DNA from 2 places in the Photorhabdus akhurstii genome. Region 1 is predicted to be linked to the other one. Evidence: predicted binding sites of a transcription regulator. Region 1 holds the regulator's gene; the other holds the start of a gene.
The links. The regulator PhoB, encoded in region 1, activates phosphate uptake and scavenging genes when phosphate is short. The targets are predictions, from matches to a motif close to CTGTCATAAAACTGNCNNAT.
Positions count from the first base shown of each region.

Region 2: the regulator PhoB is predicted to act here: its motif matches at 3,677-3,696, upstream of acuI (acrylyl-CoA reductase (NADPH)).

Region 1 is NZ_CP020335.1:4,495,865-4,507,126, reverse strand. Features, by position in the region: gene B0X70_RS25380 (hypothetical protein) at 1,050-1,391, opposite strand; gene B0X70_RS19320 (AAA family ATPase) at 1,684-5,370, opposite strand; gene sbcD (exonuclease subunit SbcD) at 5,367-6,602, opposite strand; gene phoB (phosphate regulon transcriptional regulator PhoB) at 6,907-7,596, shown strand; gene phoR (phosphate regulon sensor histidine kinase PhoR) at 7,620-8,957, shown strand; gene brnQ (branched-chain amino acid transport system II carrier protein) at 9,307-10,638, shown strand; partial or broken gene ggt (gamma-glutamyltransferase) at 10,778-11,262, opposite strand, start outside.
Region 2 is NZ_CP020335.1:4,716,896-4,728,157, reverse strand. Features, by position in the region: gene accC (acetyl-CoA carboxylase biotin carboxylase subunit) at 45-1,394, opposite strand; gene accB (acetyl-CoA carboxylase biotin carboxyl carrier protein) at 1,407-1,877, opposite strand; gene aroQ (type II 3-dehydroquinate dehydratase) at 1,906-2,358, opposite strand; gene acuI (acrylyl-CoA reductase (NADPH)) at 2,568-3,545, opposite strand; gene mreB (rod shape-determining protein MreB) at 4,191-5,234, shown strand; gene mreC (rod shape-determining protein MreC) at 5,344-6,378, shown strand; gene mreD (rod shape-determining protein MreD) at 6,378-6,866, shown strand; gene B0X70_RS20490 (Maf family protein) at 7,032-7,619, shown strand; gene rng (ribonuclease G) at 7,616-9,085, shown strand; gene yhdP (AsmA2 domain-containing protein YhdP) at 9,133-11,262, shown strand, end outside.

The DNA.
Region 1 (11,262 bases):
AAAGATTTTATATAACTAACAGGAGGATATTCAGATGCTTTTTCGTTGTTATTTTACGATAAAATCTATAAAAATAACGCAATAAAAAATTGGTTGATAGATTAGTTTAATAGGGTTTAAGTTATAATGGTTGAATTAATTATCTGAAAAAACATAAAGGGATATTTTTATATCATCAGGCCATTTACTGACTGATTTATTAATAAAATAAATAGTAGGGCTTATTAAAACCACTCAAGATTGTCGGTAAAACAGAGTCAGTATTAATGCGCGTTGGGAAATAATGGATAAAAAAGAATGAATGTCCAAACAGATAAGTGATTATTATGATCAGTAAAAATAGAGAGCGGTTATGATTAAACTTAATAGAAAGCAGACGTCGAAAGTGGTAAAAATACCATTTAAAATTTTATACCGGTTAAAATCCGATGTTAAAATAATGCGTTTTAATAACAGTTTAAATAGCGTTTCATAATTCTGCTACACATAGTCTTATCCAACCCGTTGTTATACATGGAATTATGAGTGGTATAAGGTGTGGCGCTATTTTGGAATCTTATTTAAAACCTGCCAATCATAAAACCATCAGTGAAAAAAACTTGACTCTATTAATGCTTATGTAATCAGGGGGAATAAATAAGAATATGAATAGATTAGGTAAGCTGTTTTCTTAAAGAGACTGGCTTTAATAACGTTCTCAATCGGGAAATAGACTTGTTTATAAAATATTAAATAATTGCTCATCGGAAGTTGGCATAAAGATCCAAAAAAATGATTTAACAGAATGCGAATCTGGTTATTTACAATAGACCCTGTAAATACTTCAATTTAAGCCATGTCTCTTTTCATGCCTTTAATGTAATCTCATGCACAAATCAATTTGTGTTGTTATTTTTATAAACTATTTTTGCTCTCGGTTTACATTTAAATACCCACTTAATTGTTATCGCCTTTCTGGATGATTAATCTAACAAACCTTTTACTATCGATGATGAAAATAAGGCGTTATTAGAGAAAATCAATCAATAGACAATACGCTACCTGAAATTTTATATGATGGAAAAAACTTTATTTTTAAAAGGGGTTGTCAACGGCTTATGAGTTATTAAGGTTAAACCTGTTAAACCTGTTAAACCTGTTAAACCTGTTAAACCTGTTAAACCTGTTAAACCTGTTAAACCTGTTAAACCTGTTAAACCTGTTAAACCTGTTAAACCTGTTAAACCTGTTAAACCTGTTAAACCTGTTAAACCTGTTAAACCTGTTAAACCTGTTAAACCTGTTAAACCTGTTAAACCTGTTAAACCTGTTAAACCTGTTAAACCTGTTAAACCTGTTAAACCTGTTAAACCTGTTAAACCTGTTAAACCTGTTAAACCTGTTAAACCCATCGTTTTTAACAAAACCTGCGGACTGCTCTCTCCTGAATGTTAATTATGAGTAAAACGCGCTTTTAACATCAGGGGAAGAGGGATAACAAACAGCTCGAAGAATTATCATTTCGTTGGACGTTCTTGTTTCTTGATGTATGTTGGCGAGAGTAAGCCACGCAATATATTCAAAACCAGCAAGGTAATGCCTTGCCGAAATTTCTTTCCCGCCTTTATGCTGGCGGGAGTATCCTTTTCAAGGAAAAAATGGCGGAAATCAATTCACTTTAGGAATACTTTTTATTGTTTCCCGCTATTGTTTACCATAACGAAACTCAGGGGAGAGTTTACTTATCCCAAGCCCATTAATTTTTTTAACTTTGATCTGCACGGGTATCCGTTCTTTCATGGCTTCAATGTGGCTGATAACACCGATGGTTTTACCGGAAGCATTTAAATGATCCAGCGCGTCAAGCGCAATATCAAGGGTTTCTTGATCAAGTGTGCCAAAGCCTTCATCCAGGAATAGTGAATCAATACTGGTTTTATTGCTGACTAAATCAGATAGCGCTAAAGCCAAGGCGAGGCTAACCAGAAAACTTTCGCCGCCAGAAAGCGTTTTGGTATCACGAATAGCATCGGCTTGCCAGGTATCAACCACTTGTAGTTCAAGACCATCACTGTTTTTACGTTGCAAATCGTAGCGTCCATGCAATTTTTTCAGCCGTTGATTGGCGAGATGAACCAAATGATCCAGTGTTAATCCTTGAGCAAAACGACGGAATTTAGCGCCATCAGCCGAACCAATCAGGTTATTAAGATAACTCCAGTCATCATAATTTTGTTGGCAATGACTGATCTCTTCCAATAAGGATTTTTGCTGTTGACGGCGTGTTGCATCATTACCAAGCAGGTTTTTCAGCTCTCCTTGTTGTAAGGTGTTTCTTTTTAGCTCATCAATAAGGCTTTCCAACTGTTCGGTCAGTTGTGATTTTGTATATTGATCAAGTAATTCAGGGCGATTTTTCCGATGTTGTTGCAGGGCCTCTATCGCTTTCTGGCATAGGGCGTTGGCTTGTATCTGCTGTTGTTCAAGCTGTTCTTTGAGTTGTCGTAATTCCTTACGTTGTTCTTGCGATAACAGTGCCGCTTCAAGGGCATGTTGATCGGTAAATGAGCTTTTAGCTAACGCGACATTAAGGTTCTGTTCTGCCTGCTGTTTTTGTTGTTCAGATTGGCGACAGTTTTTTTCTGTCTCATGAATGGCGCCGGTTAGTTGGTTGATGCTGGATTGCGCTTGTTGCAGATGTGACAATGCTTGTTTGTGCATTTCCTCCAGCTTTTGAGATTGTTGTTGTAATGCTTGAGTGATTTCTGTAACAGATTGTTCACCAAATAGCTTTTTGCGTTGTTGTTGTGTCTCTGCGAGTTGTTGTTTCTGCTGTTGTGCTGTTTGATTAAGCTCGTTTAAACGGGATACATATTCTTCTTTCTGTTTATGCAATGATTCAATCTGATTTTGGATAACCGCTTCTTCTTTTTGGATCTGTTGCCAGTTTTCATGACAGTTTTGATATGCCTGCCACTCTTTTCTACGTTGTTGCAGCCAGTTTTCACTTTCATTCAACATTGGCAGTGATAAATCATATTGCTGTAATTCTGATGTCATTTTTTCGATGGCATCCGTCAGCTTACGCTGCTGCTGTTGTATCTCTGGTTGCAGTTCAGATAAGTGTTTTTTCAGTGCATTGTATTGATGCTTACTCAGTTCAATATTTCGCTCAATTTCTTTAACGTGTTCTTGATGAGCGGCCACTGTTTTTTCTGTTTTCTGGTACGTTTTTTCTGCTAGTTCAAGTTCGGTTAATTGGGTTTGGCAAAGCTGATGAGCAGATTGGTTTTGTTGCACAAATAGTTCGAGAGCGGGTTTATCTGAAAGAGAAATGTCGATCTGTAATGTTGCGCAAGTTTCCTGCCATTGTTGAGTTAATATATTCAATCGTGGTTCAGCATCAGCAATTTCTTGCAAAATATGGTCGTATTGTTGCTGTTGGAACTCTTTTTTATTGACCAATGATATTTGGGTGGCTTGTAACTCGTCGAATTGCAGACGTAAATCTTTTAACCGTTGTTCTGATTTTGGCAGTTCAATATTTTGATAAGCTTGAATGGCAGGATGATGTTCAGAACCGCACAGTGGGCAAGGAGAGCCTTCCTTGAGTTGTGTCCGTTCTTTTTCCAGACTGACAATCTTTTGTTCTAACTGAATACGTTGAGTCAGATCGGCTAAATGCTGCTGTTTGTCTGAGAGTTGTTTATCAATGGTTTCAATTTGAACAGGAAGTTCCTTTAATAACTTTTCCGGTTGTTGTAAGCGAATATGGTGACTGGCAATAGCGGCTTGTAATTGCAAGATTTGCGGCGATAGGATTTCTAGTTTATGTTGCAGCGGTAGCTGTTCCTGATATTGAGTTAATTGTTTTTTTAATTTCTCCGGCGAATATTGTTTTTGCAGAGTAAAAAATTGTTGCTTAGCTTGTTCAAATGCCAGTTCCAGCGGTTGGTTATTTTCAATCTGTTGTTTTAAATCTTCTCCTTGTTTGTTCAGATTATCGTTAAGTTGCGCGATTTCGGCGGTGAGTTCGCCAATTCTTTGCGTTTGGTGATCAATTTGTTGCTGCTGTTCTTGCCGCCAAGAGAATTGATGTTGCCAAAAAGCCAGCTTTTCACCGAAATGTTGATGATAAGGTTGTTGTTCGAAATAGTTTTCCAGTTGTTTTCTTTGATTGGTGAATGATAGGGCGCGCTGATTTGCGGTGTCATATTGCTGACAGCGGTTTTCAAGTACGGTTTTCTGTTCGTTGATTTGTTGCTGAGTAAGATTGAGTTCTTTAATCTGCACCGCAATTTGATGATCTAATGGAATCACCTGTTCTGTTATCAGCTTTTCTTGTTGTTGCCGGTGTTGTTGGTGTGCGGCTCTGGCAGAATCTGCATGAGTCACGTTTTGCTGTATCGGCGTGAGCGTCTGTTGTTGTTGATGAAGTTGCTGATGCATCTCTTTCAACTGTTTGCTGATTCTCTGATGTTCATATTGCGTTCGGTTTTGATCATCCAGCAATGGGCGCAATGTTTCTGCCGGTTCACTGCTAGCCAGTTTTTGCAGTTGCGGCTCTGCATGAGTAAGCGCCTTTTCTGCCTGTTGTAAGGAAGCGTTATTTTCAGTAACAAGTCGCTCAAGTTTTTCTTCACGTGTCAGCCATTGTGCCGAATGTTGCACTGTTTTTATCTGCTGATTGAGTTGTGATTCAGCATGAGTGAGTTGTTGCTGTTGTTCTAGATATTGTTGATATTGTTCTGCTGTTAACAAATCAATGGCGGATGCTTTGGCTTGCAGAATATCCAGCTCTGATTGTGCTTGTTTATGTTGTTGGTAAATTTGTTGGGATAGAATGCCGTAAATTTCAGTGCCGGTTAACTCTTCCAATAAATCAGCCCGTTCGTTTGGTTTGGCATTGAGGAAAGCGGCGAAGTCCCCTTGGGATAACAACATGGATTTGGTGAAACGGTCGTAATCTAATCCAGTTATTTCAATGATTTTCTCTTTCGTATCTTGGGGCTTATCTGCCAGAATTTTACCGCTGTGACTGAGTGCGAGCTCCGCTTTAGGGGATTGCAGATTGCCATTTGGTTGATTACGTGCTCGCCGTTGGCTCCAGAAAGCACGGTAAGCGACACCTTTCACTTCAAACTCAACTTCGGCTAGTGATTCTGCGGTGTGTCGGGTCATCAGCTCATTTTGTGAGGTAGAAATCGTCAAGCGTGGGGTTTCGTGATAAAGCGCAAGGCAGATCGCATCTAATAAGGTAGTTTTACCCGCACCGGTCGGGCCGGTTATGGCGAACAGACCACTGCTGGCAAACGGCTCTGCTGTGAAATCAATTTTCCATTCACCTTGTAATGAATTAATGTTCTTTAGCCGTAGACTCAAAATTTTCATGCCTGCTCCTCCTTGTTTTTAGCCTGATAGATATCGTTCAGTGTTTGTTCGAAAAGAGTGGTCAGACGTTTTTTATGTTCTTCATTTTCGAGTGCTGATTGGGCAAGCCGTCGAGCAAAAACTTCGTTGACGCTAAGTTCTGTCAGGGTTTCTCGGTTTTCTTGCGCTAGCTTATTTTGCTGCTGTGTTTTACTGCGCCGTAGCAGAATGACTTCGACTGGAAGTTCTGCAACCATTGATTGAACCCTTTTTTGGATATCATGGAGGTAATCTTGGGTGGCAACTTCAATATCCAGCCAGACAGGCTGCTCTCCTTGATGGTCATTAAAAGTTTGTAATTGTTGCTCAATCTGTTGTAGGTCGCCCTTGATAAGCTGCATAGGCTGATATTGTGGAATGGGTAAAAGCTTAATAGATTCCAGTTTGTCTTGGGTAAATTCCACCAAACAGACACTTTTCTCTTGCCCGACTTCATCGAAACTAAGAGGAATAGGGGAGCCGCTGTAGCGAATATGTTCAGATTTAGCCACGATTTGTGGCCGGTGAATATGCCCAAGCGCAATATAGTCTACCGGCGGAAACGCTTGTGCCGGGAAGGCGTCCAATGTACCGATATAAATATCCCGCACTGAATCTGTAACCGTGGCGCCAACGGTCGTTAGGTGTCCGGTAGCAATGATAGGTAAAGGCAAATTCAATTCATCACGTAATTCACACGCTTGCTGATAGAGTCGATGATAGTGTTCTGCAATGGCTTCTTGTAATGCGAGTTGTTTTTGTTCTCCTGATTGACCGGACTGGCTGATCATAATATCTCTTGGCCGCAGAAAAGGGATTGTACAAAGAATCGCACCGGCATTGCCTTGTTTGGTGGTGAGGACTTTTATCTGTTTTTGTGGATCTTTTTCTGCGTGAGCGATAACGGTGGTATTCAGGCAGGAAAGGAGTTCTTTTGATTCATTTAATGTTGCGACTGAATCATGGTTACCACCAAGGATAATTAACTGACAACCGGTAGGCTGTAGTTCAACGATAAAGCGATTATATAGCTCGCGGGCGTAGCTAGGCGGTGAGCCGGTATCAAATACATCTCCGGCAACAATTAATGCATCGGCCTGGTAGTTTTCGATCTGTTTAATCAGCCAGCGCAGAAAATGTTGATGTTCAGCAGCCCGGCTTTTTGTAAAAAAATATTGGCCGAGATGCCAGTCTGAAGTGTGAATAATACGCATAGTTTCGCCGTCATTGGTTAAAGTGAAGCATGATTATAATCGCTGTATTCTGAATGTCGCTTTTAAATCCGATCTCTTGAATATATCTCCGAGCGGCTTCGCATTCATTATGAAATATGACAATTGTTAAATTAATTATTGCGAAATAGATTGCAGATAGCGGATAACCAAGGCAGGATTTCATAAATTTGTCATAAAACTGACGCATAATGCTTTTTCAAATTAGGCTGTTATCAGGTGCGCCGTAAAACCTCGTTCTTTAGGGCGTAGTGGATGTCAACTCAATATATTAACGGGATTAATCATGGCAAGACGCATTCTGGTAGTTGAAGATGAAGCTCCGATTCGTGAGATGGTCTGTTTTGTTCTGGAAAAAAACGGGTATCAGCCGGTAGAAGCAGAGGATTTTGATTCTGCGTTGGCATGTTTATCTGAGCCATATCCTGATTTAGTGTTATTGGATTGGATGCTTCCCGGCGGCTCTGGCTTGCAGATAATTAAACAGATGAAACGGAATAATAATATCCGTGATATTCCGGTGATGATGCTGACTGCCCGCGGTGAAGAGGAAGATCGGGTGCGTGGCCTCGAAGTTGGGGCGGATGACTATATCACCAAGCCTTTTTCTCCTAAAGAGCTGGTTGCTAGAGTTAAAGCGGTATTACGGCGTATTTCACCGATGGTCATGGAAGATATTATCGAAATGAATGGCTTGGTTTTGGATTCAACCTCCCATCGGGTGACCAGCCAGGATAAAGCACTGGATATGGGGCCGACGGAATTTAAATTATTGCACTTCTTTATGACTCACCCTGAACGGGTCTATAGCCGTGAACAGTTGCTTAATTATGTTTGGGGAGCAAACGTTTACGTTGAAGATAGAACTGTTGATGTCCATATCCGCCGTTTACGTAAAGTATTAGAGATTGGCGGCCATGATAAAATGGTGCAGACCGTTCGTGGTACGGGTTACCGTTTTTCTACCCGTTACTAAATCCACGCACCGGAGAATCTAATGTGTTAGAACGTTTATCCTGGAAGAAGCTGGTTTCAGAACTGTTTCTCTTTTGTTTGCCTGCGTTAATTTTGTCGATATTTATTGGTCACTTATCCTGGTGTTTATTTGTTTCGGTGTTTTTGGTGTTGATGTGGCATGGTTATAACTTGCTAAAACTGTCGAACTGGCTATGGCTGGATCGCAGTATGTTGCCGCCGTCGGGGAGAGGAGGGTGGGAGCCAATTTTCTATGGTATTCACCAGATGCAGCAACGGAATCGAAAACGGCGTCGTGAGCTGGCATTGTTGATCAAACGGTTTCGTAGCGGGGCGGAATCATTGCCCGATGCCATTGTGATGATGACAACAGAAGGTAATATTTTCTGGTGTAACCGCCTGGCGCAACATTTACTCGGTTTTCGTTGGCCTGAAGATAATGGACAGCATATTTTTAATTTACTCCGCTACCCTGATTTTAGCCGATATATCCTTTCCAGAGATTTTTCACGTCCTTTATCCATTGAATTAAATAATGGTTTCACGGTTGAGTTCCGGGTGATGCCTTATACTGAGGGACAGTTCTTGATGGTTGCCCGAGATGTGACTCAGAAGCGAACATTGGAAAATGCCCGTCGTGACTTTTTTGCCAATGTCAGTCATGAAATGCGTACCCCTTTAACCGTTTTGCAGGGTTATTTGGAAATGATGCAGGATCAGGCAGAGGATAATCCGCTAAGTAAGAAAGCGTTGAATACAATGCAGGAGCAAACCCGGAGGCTGGACAGTTTGGTGAAACAATTGTTGCAATTGTCTAAAATTGAAGTCGCTCCCCAGATTGATATGAATGAAGTGGTTGATGTGCCTTTGATGCTTAAAGTATTGCGTCAGGAAGCCACAGCATTGGGTAATGAATGTTATAAGATTAATTTTGATATTGGTGAAGGGCTCAAAGTGTTCGGCAATGAAGAGCAGCTTCGCAGTGCAATGTCGAATTTGGTTTATAACGCGGTTAACCATACCCCTAAAGGGACTCAAATTGATGTCAGTTGGAAAAAGAATTCCCAAGGCGCTGAATTTACTGTGAAAGATAATGGGCAAGGTATCAGTGCTGAACATCTACCTCGTTTGACCGAACGTTTTTATCGGGTGGATAAAGCACGCTCCAGACAAACAGGGGGAAGCGGTCTCGGTCTTGCGATTGTGAAACATGCCTTACATCATCATCATTCTCATCTTGAAATTTCCAGCGAAATAGGGAAAGGGACAGCCTTTAGTTTTACTTTACCGCCAGGATTGATTGTACCTGTTAAAATAACCAGCAGAAGAGATAGGAATAGTTTGATTAACAGTAATAATTAATCTTCGCAATTGATTATTATTTTTTCAGGTTAAAAAAAACGCAAATCATATAGTGTTTATTCAATGATAGCTAACAGCAATCACTGGTTTTGAAAAAGAGTACGGCATATACTTCTGCATTCTGGTTTATCTATTGCCTTCTGGCACTATAAAAGTTTTACTTGTGGGCAGTTGTTGGCGATTCTATCTATAATAATCGCTATAATCTGTCTTCAACAGATACCTGGTGAATATTATTTTGATAATAAATCGTTAAATTAGGGTTCAATATTGTCAATATGGGCTTAGCTATTGGCAGTATTTATATTATTCAGGCCATAAATATGGTAACAAAATATTAATAATCATTATGACACATCGTTTATCATCTAAGGATATTTGGGCATTAGGGTTTATGACTTTTGCTCTGTTTGTGGGGGCGGGAAATATCATTTTTCCCCCGATGGTGGGGTTACAATCAGGTGAATATGTTTGGTTAGCAGCACTAGGCTTTCTAGCAACTGCGGTTGGTTTACCCGTCATTACAATCATCGCGTTGGCAAAAGTTGGCGGTGGTATTGAAGAGCTGAGTTCACCTATTGGTAAAGTTGCTGGTTTGCTGCTGGCGACAGTTTGTTATTTGGCTGTTGGTCCTTTATTCGCTATCCCACGGACCGCAACTGTTTCTTTTGAAGTAGGTATTGCCCCGCTTACCAGTACCGGCGAGTTACCCCTGTTTATCTACAGTCTTATTTATTTTGTGTTGGTAATTGCTGTTTCCCTGTACCCAGGCCGTTTGCTTGATACTGTCGGGCATGTGTTAGCGCCTATCAAGATGTTGGCGTTAGGTATACTTGGTGTTGCTGCTTTACTTTGGCCGGCCGGTGATTCAATTCCAGCGATTGATGTTTATCAGCAAATCCCATTCTCCAGTGGCTTCGTCAATGGTTATCTGACGATGGATACGCTGGGAGCGATGGTGTTTGGGATTGTTATTGTTAACGCCGCGCGTTCAAGAGGCGTTGCCGCATCTTCATTATTGACCCGTTATGCAATGTGGGCAGGTTTTATCGCCGGTCTTGGTCTGATACTGGTTTATCTTTCCCTGTTCAAATTGGGCGCTGGCAGCGGATCGTTAGTGCCTCATGCAGAAAATGGCGCGGTCATTTTGCATGCCTATGTTCATCATACTTTTGGTGGTGTTGGCAGTCTTTTCCTGGCTGTGCTGATTTTTGTCGCCTGTATGGTGACGGCGGTTGGATTAACCTGTGCATGTGCTGAGTTTTTCAGCCGCTATTTGCCCCTGTCTTATCGTTCATTGGTTTTGATCCTTGGAGGATTCTCCATGTTGACTTCTAACCTTGGTTTGAGTCATTTGATTAAGATTTCTATACCGGTACTGACAGCTATTTATCCACCTTGTATCGTTCTGATTGTGTTAAGTTTTACGCTGTGCTGGTGGCATAATTTTACCCGCATTTTGGCTCCGGTAATGTTAATTAGTCTGATATTTGGTATTTTGGATGCGATTAAGTCATCTGAAGCACTGGTTTATTTGTTACCAAACTGGGCAACACGTTTACCACTGGCGGACCAAGGGTTGGCTTGGTTAGCGCCATCCCTGTTGGTTTTAGTTGTGGCTGGTATTTATGACCGTGTTTTAGGGCGCTCTGGTACCCGCGAGACGCAAATGCATCAGTGATGATGTTTGTTTCTCTGACTGTTTGCCATCGTCGGATGTTCAGGGAAAGTATGGGATGGGGTTCCTGAAAAAAGGATATCCCATCCCGATATTGCCTACACAGATTAGCTATTTTTTTAGTTGTTGGTCATTTTGGTCATTAGTAACCAATAGCCGCACCGGCCGGGCGTCGGACATCATTGGCGCCATAAAAATGGTTTTCACGCACTTTACCAGATACGGCGGCATCATTGCCTGAAGAATTAGCTGAATCGCCAGCGGTTTTAGGTAAACCCACCATAATCACTTCAGCAGCGCCCCACGGTATCTGTTCCACCATCTTGTATCCCATTTTTTCTAGTAAATTCAACGAGTCTTTAGAAATACCACGTTGCTCATAATAAACTTCGTCGGGTAACCATTGATGATGAATGCGGGGGCTATTAACCGCTTCTTGAGGAGACATCCCATGTTCAATGATGTTTAAGGCAGTTTGCAGGGTAATAGAGATAATACGGGAGCCGCCGGGTGAACCCAGAACAAGGAATATCTTGTTGTCTTTTGTGACAAGTGTCGGACTCATCGAGGATAGTGGGCGCTTACCTGGGGCAATAGAGTTAGTCGCGCCTTGGATGAGGCCATAAA
Region 2 (11,262 bases), 220 kb from region 1:
CGTTTAAACGCTCCTTCAAAGATATTAATGTCATTAAACCGGTTTTAAGTTTCCTGTAATCCCAGTTTTTTCTCCAGATAGTGGATATTAGTGCCACCATTCTGAAAATTTTCATCATTCATTATCGCCTGTTGAAGCTCGATATTTGTCTTGATGCCATCAATGATCAATTCTGCCAATGCGTTTTTCATACGAGCAATGGCATTGTCACGATTTTCACCGTAAGTAATCAGCTTACCAATCATTGAATCATAGTAAGGGGGGACGGTGTAACCAGCATAAATATGCGATTCCCAACGTACACCAAATCCACCTGGTGAGTGGAAACGGGTAATTTTACCTGGGCTTGGCAGGAACGTGTTCGGATCTTCGGCGTTGATACGACACTCAATAGCGTGACCACGAACAACAACATCTTTCTGCTTAATTGAGAGTGGCATACCTGCGGCAATCCGCAACTGTTCTTTAATCAGATCAACACCGGTAATCATTTCTGTAACGGGATGCTCGACCTGAATACGGGTGTTCATCTCAATGAAATAGAATTCGCCATTTTCATACAGGAATTCGAAAGTACCGGCGCCACGATAGCCAATTTCGATACACGCGTTAGCACAGCGTTCACCAATGCTGCGACGCATTTCTGGCGTGATGCCTGGTGCAGGGGCTTCTTCGACAACTTTCTGGTGACGGCGTTGCATAGAACAATCACGTTCAGCCAGATAAATGGCTTGACCTTGACCGTCGGCCAATACCTGGATCTCAATATGACGTGGATTCTCAAGGAATTTTTCCATGTAAACCATATCGTTATTGAAAGCAGCTTTTGCTTCCGCACGGGTCATATTGATTGATTGTTCCAGATCTTTATCGCTGCGGACGACGCGCATACCGCGACCGCCGCCGCCGCCAGACGCTTTGATGATGACAGGATAGCCGATGCGTTTAGCGAAGGCTTTGTTTTTCTCTGTGTCATCAGACAATGGGCCATCAGAGCCAGGTACACAAGGAACGCCCGCTTTTTTCATCGCATTGATAGCAGAAACCTTATCACCCATCAGGCGGATCGTTTCTGCTTTTGGACCGATAAAAATAAAGCCGGAACGCTCAACCTGTTCAGCGAAATCTGCGTTTTCAGACAGAAAACCGTAGCCAGGGTGAATAGCCACAGCACCAGTGATTTCTGCCGCAGAAATAATTGCCGGGATATTCAGGTAGCTTTTTGCAGAAGCTGCCGGGCCAATACAGATAGTTTCGTCTGCCAACAGTACGTGTTTTAAGTCACGATCCGCAGCTGAATGTACCGCAACGGTTTTGATCCCTAACTCTTTACAAGCTCGCAGGATACGCAGGGCAATTTCACCACGGTTAGCAATTACAATTTTATCAAGCATGGGAACGCCTCGTTATTCGATGACGACCAATGGCTCGTCAAATTCAACGGGTTGACCGCTTTCCACAAGAATCGCTTTAACCACACCTGCTTTGTCGGCTTCGATCTGGTTCATCATTTTCATTGCTTCAACGATGCAGAGGGTATCACCCACATTGACACGGTCGCCGATGTTGATAAATGGTTTCGCATCCGGACTAGGCGTACGATAGAAGGTACCTACCATTGGGGAACGAACAACGTGACCGTCGATTGCAGCCGATCTGTCGCTGATTGTTTCTGGTAGAGCCTGAGAAGGCGCAACAGCACTAGCCAGCGCAGGTTGTTGCGCTTGAACGGGAATATATTGTTGAGCTGCCGGAAAACTCTGGGGGGCTAATGCGCGGCTGATGCGCACTGACTCTTCCCCTTCAGAAATTTCCAGTTCAGAGATGCCAGATTCTTCAACCAGCTCGATCAGTTTTTTTATCTTACGAATATCCATGAGTGTGATTCCGTACTCTTCTGTTTAATTAGTTGAGTTTTGACAAGCGGTTTACCGCTGCCTGTAATGCAAAGCTATAGCCATCTACCCCTAAACCGCAGATTACACCAACAGCAAGATCTGAAAGATATGAGTGATGACGAAATGGCTCGCGCGCGTGAACATTGGAGAGGTGGATCTCAATAAATGGGATCTTCACTGTCAGCAATGCATCACGCAGTGCCACGCTGGTATGCGTGAATGCAGCAGGGTTAATCAAGATAAAATCAGTATTACCCTGTGCAGAATGAATTCTATTTATCAGCTCAAATTCTGCATTGGATTGCAGGTGACTGAGTTTGCCCCCTAATTGATGGGCCTCTTCAGACAATTTGCTGACGATATCACCAAGTGTTAAGTTGCCATAAATATCAGGCTCCCGGGTTCCTAACATATTTAGGTTAGGGCCGTTAAGGAGTAAAATGTGAAACTTGTCTGCCATTGTGCTGGTATCTCCGGCAATTTGTCAACAATGTGCCAACATAATCCGATATTAGCGATTTGTCATCTTTTTGTAACAGCCACTTAGTTCATTTCGGCGATAAAGCGCGACATTATAATGATATCGTAGCATTTGGCAGCTAAATACTGGTCTTATCAGAAAAAATGTCAAGAATAAAACCACTGTACTTTAGAGGCTAATCACAATTCTTAACGAACTCTTACTAATGTACGTCCTGTAACTTGGTTAGCTATCAATTTATTGGCGTATTCCACGGTTTGGTCCAGTATTATCTCCGTCGTTGCCCGCTGATAAAAAGAAGCAGGTAATAGCTTTTGCAGGCGTTGCCACACGGCAGGTCGCTTGGCTGATGGAACCGTGACGGACTCTACGCCTTGCAGACGTACGTTACGTAAAATAAATGGCATCACTGTTGTTGGCAGATTTGCATTACCGGCGAGGCCACAGGCGGCAACGGTACCGTTATAGTGAGTTTGAGCCAGTATTGTCGCCAGTACATTATCGCCTACCGTGTCGATAGCTCCGGCCCAAAGTTGTTTTTCCAGTGGGCGAGGAAGTTGGCTAAATTCATGGCGCGGCAAAACCTTTTTTGCCCCTAGGGATAACAAATATTCATGATTTTCTGGTCTGCCGCTAACGGCAACAACGGAATAGCCAAGTTGTGAGAGTAGCGCTATCGCCGTACTGCCTACACCACCACTGGCGCCTGTCACAATAACATCACCACTTTCTGGTTTAACGCCGCCTTGTTCCAGGGCGATAACGCACAGCATGGCGGTAAAGCCAGCAGTACCAATGATCATTGCTTGTCTGCTATCCAAATCGTCAGGTAAAGGTGTCAACCATTCCCCTGAAACTCTGGCTTGTTCCGCCAGTCCACCCCAATGATTTTCTCCTACACCCCAGCCGGTTAATAATACATGCTGACCGATATGAAAACGGGGATCTTCGGTACTGTGTACAATGCCAGAGAAATCAATACCCGGTATCATTGGGAATTGGCGGATAATTTTTCCTTTACCTGTAATGGCTAATGCATCTTTATAGTTCAGTGTTGACCAGTGAATATCGACGGTAACGTCTCCCACGGGAAGATGAGAAACATCGACTTCTTCTATAGACGCTGATAATTGGTTCTGTTGTTGTTTGAGTAGCAGGGCTTTCATTATTGTTCCGTTCTCTGTAATTGATTTTGTCATTCAATTAAGGATAGATAAAAATGGGTGATTTACATAAGGTATATAAGAAAAAATAAAGTGTTGATGGATTATAAAACAGAATTTATTTGCATTTTTATCTGTAATCCCATTGTCATATTCCAGCTTTGTTGCATATGGCGTTCTATTTCAGAAAATTCTGTTTTTTATTATTTTTTAGCAGAAAGTATTGTATTTTAGTCACAGTTTATTACATCATTAATTGTTCACTACACAGACTATGTACTTGCAGTTAAGTATAGGTAATGGTGAGCCGAGGTATGGGTCTAATGTGAGCTTATCGGAATAGCTATTGGTCAAAAAGCAGCAGCGGATTTAGCCGGTACGGTACCAGTGGCGCCATAATGCGGAATTATGCAAAATCAGGTGGTTCTTGCATTTCGTTATGGAACAATTGGTAAAATTAACCCATTTTTATGCAGTTTTTTTCTGCTCCGTTTGGGAGAAGTAACGTAGAATATCGCGTTGTTGATATGAATAACGTAGCCACTTTTTTATTGAAGCAGGTGCTTGTGCGCCTTGTCGCTGCTTCATGTGGTTGGTAGAGTAGACGGGTTTCGTTCCGTCCCCAGCTTGCAGGATTATCCTTTCGCTATGTTTAAAAAATTTCGTGGCATGTTTTCCAACGACTTGTCTATTGACTTGGGTACCGCCAATACCCTTATTTACGTCAAAGGTCAGGGTATTGTATTGAATGAACCTTCTGTTGTCGCAATCCGTCAGGATCGTGCGGGTTCATCGAAAAGTGTTGCTGCCGTTGGGCAGGAAGCAAAGCAAATGCTGGGTCGAACACCGGGTAATATTGCGGCAATTCGTCCGATGAAAGATGGCGTGATTGCCGATTTTTATGTTACCGAGAAGATGCTGCAACACTTTATTAAGCAAGTTCATAGCAACAGTTTCATGCGTCCAAGTCCGCGAGTTCTGGTTTGTGTACCTGTTGGCGCAACTCAGGTCGAGCGTCGGGCAATCCGTGAATCGGCGCTCAGTGCCGGCGCTCGTGAAGTATTTTTGATTGAAGAGCCTATGGCTGCGGCGATTGGCGCTGGCTTACCTGTTTCTGAAGCCACTGGCTCAATGGTTGTGGATATTGGCGGCGGTACTACGGAAGTGGCGGTTATCTCTTTGAATGGGGTTGTTTATTCATCTTCTGTACGTATCGGTGGAGATCGCTTTGATGAGGCGATTATCAATTACGTTCGCCGTAATTATGGTTCACTGATTGGTGAAGCAACGGCTGAGCGTATTAAGCACACGATCGGTTCTGCTTATCCTGGCGATGAGATGTTGGAGATTGAAGTTCGTGGTCGTAACCTGGCAGAAGGTGTACCACGCGGCTTTACGCTTAACTCCAACGAAATTCTTGAAGCTCTGCAAGAGCCTTTAACGGGTATTGTCAGTGCGGTTATGGTCGCCCTTGAGCAATGTCCGCCAGAATTGGCTTCCGATATTTCAGAACGAGGCATGATCTTGACTGGTGGTGGTGCATTATTGCGCAATCTTGACCGTTTACTGATAGAGGAAACGGGTATTCCTGTCATTGTTGCGGAAGATCCGTTGACGTGTGTTGCCCGTGGTGGTGGAAAAGCACTTGAAATGATCGACATGCATGGCGGTGAGCTCTTCAGCGAGGAGTGAGTGTTAACTTGCAAGTGAGGGAGGAATGACGGGTAGCTCAGACCTCCTTGCTATTGCTGTCTGGGAATTCCATTGTTTATGAAACATACAGTTTGGAATAGCGCAGCTTATGAAGCCAATTTTTAGCAGGGGGCCTTCCCTGCAATTACGACTTTTCTTTGCTGTTATTGTTGCCATTGCTTTGGTTGTGGCAGACAGCCGTCTTGATGCTCTCAGTAAAGTCCGTAATTATATGGATACGGTAGTCAGTCCATTTTATTTTCTCGCCAATGGCCCGCGTCAAGTGCTTGATGGTGTGTCAGAAACCCTTGCCTCCCGTGAACAACTTCGATTGGAAAATCGTGCTTTACGCCAAGAATTATTGATGAAAAACAGCGATATGCTGTTATTAGGGCAGCTTAAACAGGAAAATTCCCGCTTGCGTGAGCTATTGGGATCGCCTTTACGTCAGGATGAACACATGATGGTGACGCAGGTGATCTCCGGTAGGGCTAATCCTTATAGTGATCAGGTCGTCATCGATAAGGGATCAAGAGAAGGCGTTTATGAAGGGCAACCTGTTATCAGTGATAAAGGCATTGTGGGTCAGGTGGTTGCTGTCAGTCAGTTTACTAGCCGGGTATTACTGATTTGTGATACGACCCATGCTTTGCCAATCCAGGTCTTACGTAATGATATCAGGGCGATTATTGCCGGTACGGGTTGTGCTGATGATTTGCAGTTTGAGTCACTACCAAGCAACACAGATATTCGGGTTGGGGATGTGCTGGTGACTTCTGGGTTAGGCGGCCGTTTCCCGGAAGGTTATCCGGTGGCGGTGGTTTCGTCAGTTAAAGTCGATAATCAACGGGCTTATACGGTGATTCACGCTCGGCCAACGGCGGAATTACAGCGTTTGCGTTATTTGCTGTTATTGTGGGGAGCGGATAATAATCCATCCGAACCACTGCCTCCCTCAGAGGTTTATCGTGTAGCTAATGAACGTTTAATGCAAATGATGCCTCAGGTATTGCCGCATGCAAATGAAATGGGACCGCCAGCGCCATCGTCTGTTTCTGATGAAACAACCAAGACAACAGAAAGAGTGAAAAATGCTGAATCGACAATAACGTCTGCTAAATTTATAAATTCGGGAAATCGTTAATGAATCAATACCGGAGTCATGGGCGTTGGGTCATTTGGTTATCTTTCTTGATTGCAATGGTGCTGCAAATTATGCCGTGGCCGGAGCAAATTTATATGTATCGGCCAACCTGGTCGGCACTATTGTTGATTTATTGGGTGATGGCGTTACCTCATAGAGTCAGCGTTGGTACTGGTTTTGTATTGGGGATCATCGTAGATTTGATTCAGGGGGCGACACTGGGTGTTAACGCTTTGTCTTACAGCCTTGTGAGTTATTTGGTGTCATTTAAGTTTCAATTATTCCGCAATATGGCGCTTTGGCAGCAGGCTTTGGTCGTCGTTGCTTTATCGATACTGATGGATTTCAGTGTTTTTTGGGCGGAATTTTTGTTATCAAATGTTGCTTTTCATCCAGAAGTATTCTGGAACAGTTTGGTCAATGGTATTCTTTGGCCGTGGTTGTTCCTGTTAATGCGAAAAATCCGTCGTCAGTTTAATGTACATTAGTGGTCGGATCGCCGTTTTTAATGTCCTGACAGAGCTTATTCCAGCAGGCGTTACTGATGCAGGCCATTCTTTCCAAATAACTTGAGGATATGAGTAGTGTGTATAACCTCAAAATGGTAAATGAAATAGCCTAATGAGATAGGTAGTAGTAAGGACAATATCATCATGAAAACCCTTTATCTGGCTTCCGGCTCACCAAGGCGGCGTGAGCTTGTTGAATTATTGGACTTTAAATTTGAAATTCTTTCTCCTCAGGTAAAGGAGCAATGGCAAGAGGGTGAAACCCCGCGTCAGTATGTTAGCCGATTAGCAAAAGATAAATCTCTAGCGGGAGTTGCTATTGCACCAGAGGATTTTCTGGTGTTGGGAGCGGATACTGTTGTTGTCTTGAATGGTAAGATTCTCGAAAAACCGCGCAGTGAACAACATGCTGTTGAAATACTCAGTGCACTTTCCGGTCAGTGTCATCAGGTGATGACAGCTATTGCTTTATCAGATAGTCAGCGTACCTTAAGTGATATAGTCGTTACAGATGTAACCTTTCGCCAATTATCCACGCAGGAAATTTTGGATTATGTAGCAACCGGTGAGCCGATGGACAAAGCGGGTGCTTATGGTATTCAGGGAAAAGCGGGTTGCTTTGTTAAAACGCTGAATGGGAGTTATCACTCAGTTGTTGGTCTGCCATTGGTGGAAACGCACGAATTAATCACAGAGTTTTTTGCGTTAGTTGATGGGAAGGGGAACACATGACAGCAGAGTTATTAGTCAACATCACACCGTCCGAAACGCGTGTCGCTTACATTGATGGTGGGATTTTGCAAGAAATCCATATTGAAAGGGAAGCTAAAAGGGGCATTGTCGGCAATATTTATAAAGGTCGTGTAAGCCGGGTATTGCCAGGGATGCAGGCTGCTTTTGTTGATATTGGTCTGGAAAAAGCCGCTTTTCTTCATGCCTCAGATATTGTGCCTCACACGGAATGTATTGCCGGTGAGGAGCAAAAGAACTTTCATGTCAAAGATATTGCTGAGTTGGTTCGCCAGGGGCAAGATTTAATGGTTCAAGTGGTGAAAGATCCCCTTGGTACTAAAGGCGCTCGGCTAACTACCGATATTACTTTACCTTCCCGCTATCTTGTCTTTATGCCCGGAGCTTCTCATGTCGGGGTTTCACAACGTATTGAAAGTGAAGGCGAGCGTAATCGGCTGAAAAATATTGTCGCTGACTATTGTGATGAACATGGTGGTTTCATTATTAGGACGGCTGCCGAAGGCGTTGGGGACGAAGAATTAGCTCAGGATGCGGCTTTCTTGAAACGTCTATGGAGTAAGGTGATGGAGCGTAAAAAGCGCAATATCACTAAAAATAAACTTTATGGCGAATTGGCTCTGGCCCATCGTATTTTGCGTGATTTTGCCGGAGCAGCCCTTGATCGTATTCGTGTGGATTCTCGTTTGACGTTTACTCAGTTACAGGAATTTATTCGCGAATATATTCCTAAAATGACAGCCAGATTGGAACTTTATAACGGTAATCAGCCTATATTCGATCTGTTTGATGTAGAAAATGAAATTCAGCGAGCACTTGATCGAAAAGTTGAATTAAAATCAGGTGGTTATTTAATTATTGACCAAACTGAAGCGATGACCACAATTGATATTAATACCGGCGCATTTGTCGGGCATCGCAATTTGGAAGAAACTATTTTCAATACTAATATTGAGGCGACGCAAGCTATTGCCAGGCAATTAAGACTGCGTAATCTGGGTGGTATTATTATTATCGATTTTATCGATATGAATAGCGAAGAACATCGTCGACGGGTATTGGCTTCTCTTGAGCAGGCGCTGAGTAAAGATCGTGTTAAGACGACGATTAATGGTTTTTCCCAACTCGGATTGGTGGAAATGACCCGTAAGCGGACTCGTGAAAGTATCGAGCATATACTTTGTAGCGATTGTCCTACTTGTAAAGGAAGGGGAACCGTAAAATCGGTTGAAACTGTCTGTTATGAGATTATGCGTGAAATTGTGCGTGTGCACCGGGCAGTCGACGCAGATCGTTTCCTTATTTATGCTTCGCCAGCAGTGGCCGAAGCGCTGAAAGGAGAGGAATCTCATGCACTGGCGGAAGTGGAGATTTTTGTCGGCAAGCAAGTAAAAGTTCAGACAGAACAGCTCTACAGTCAGGAACAGTTTGACGTAGTTATGATGTAACCATCCAATTTGCTGACATAACAGCATTGGTAATCAAGGAGATGCGTGTGAGGCGACTGCCGGGAGTATTATTAGCGACAGCCGCAATAGTCATTATTATTGTGGCTTTGCTTGTCAGTGGATTACGTTTTCTACTGCCACATATTAATGATTACCGTCCACAATTATTCGCTAAAATTGAGTCAATTATTGGTGTACCTATTGATGCTGGATATATTGCGGGAGAATGGGAGTCTTTCGGGCCTGTTTTTGAATTACGTGATATCAGTGTAAAAACGGCAAATGCAGATGTGAAAGCCAAAAAGATCACGGTTGCATTGGATATCTGGTTATCTTTGTTAAGAATGCGTTGGAATTTTCGCGATCTTACTTTTTATCAGTTACAGGTAGATTACCATCAACCGCTATTTAATGATCAAAGCGGTAATATGTTTTCCCAATCGGATCTATTGTCTGAGCTGTTTCTGGAGCAGTTTGATCATTTTAATCTGCAAGATAGTCGGTTTACTTTCCTTACTCCCTCTGGTGAACGTGCTGATCTGTTGTTACCACAATTAACCTGGCTGAATAAAGATAATCGTCACCGTGCTCAAGGGAAAATTAGTCTCTCTTCTATCAATAATCAGCATGGGGATATACAAGTTAAATTTGATTTGCATGACACTAATGGCGTGTTGGATAACGGGACCATTTATTTACAGGCAGATAATGTTGATATTCATCCGTGGTTAAGTCATTGGTTGCAGGATAATACTGGGTTGAAGGATGCTGAGTTTAGTTTGTCTAGCTGGATTATGCTTAAAGAAGGTCGAATTGATGGCGGCCAACTACAACTCCGTCAGGGAGAAGCTAATTGGAAAGTTGCTAACAAACCTCACAACCTTTCTGTCAGTGATCTGGTATTTCGGATGCGTCGCCAAGATGGTGGTTGGTTGTTTGATGCACCTGAGCTGGCAAATTTGATCACTGATGGGCAGCAATGGCCGTCAGGAAAAGTATCAGTGCTCTATCTGCCGGAAGCCAAGAGAGTTGACGGTCATGATCATTGGCGTGTTCGGGCGAAAAATATTCAACTTGAACGGCTAAGTAGCATTTTACCGACTTTTTCTTTTTTGACTTCTGATCTGGTGAAGGATTGGCAGCGTCGTCAGCCACAAGGGTTGGTAAAGTACCTTGCCCTCGATATTACACCCAAAATGGAAGATGATTCCCGAATCAGTGTGCAATGGCAAAATGTTAGTTGGCAACGCTGGCAGAAATTGCCTTCTATCGATAATTTCTCGGGTTCTCTCAATGGCAGCTTGCGGCAAGGTAGACTGAGTTTTGCGTTGAAGGATAGTGTTGTTGATTACCGAGATATGTTTCTGGCGCCGTTTGAGATATCCCAAAGTCATGGCGAAATACTCTGGCGGCAAGGTGAGCGAGGTTTACAACTCTGGAGTCAAGGGTTGGATTTGCAAGGGAAATCATTGTGGGTCAATGGTGATTTTCGTTATCAACAGCCTAAAGAACAGCCTCCGGCGCTAAGTATTCTCGCGGGAGTGCGGGTTTATGATGCGGGTGATGCCTGGCGATATTTTCCAGAACCTTTGATGGGGACGCCTTTGACTGACTATCTGACAGCTTCAATTATTAAAGGGCAGATAGAAAACGCGACTTTTGTTTTTCAAGGCAATCCAAAAGATTTCCCGTTTGTAAAGAATAATGGGCAGTTTCAAGTTTTTGCTCCATTGCGTCATGCGACTTTCCAGTACCAACCAAACTGGCCGGCACTGCTGGATCTCAATATTGATCTTAATTTCCAGAATAACGGCTTATGGATGCTTGCTCCGCAAACGGCACTTGGTAAAGTGAAAGCGAGTAATCTGTCAGCGGTAATTCCTAATTATCGTAACAAGAAATTGTTAATCGACGCGGATATTCTGGGAGATGGCAAAGATATTCATGAATATTTTACCCGCAGCCCGTTAGCACATTCTGTTGGTGAAACGCTGGAGACATTGCAGGTTGGTGGTCAGATCGCTGGTAATTTGCATTTGGATATTCCACTCAATGGCGGCAATGTGGATGCTCGCGGTGAGGTGACTTTAAAAAATAATCATTTGTTGATTAAACCCTTAGATAGCGAAATGAAAAATGTGAGTGGCCGGTTTCGCTTTAATAATGGTAATTTACAA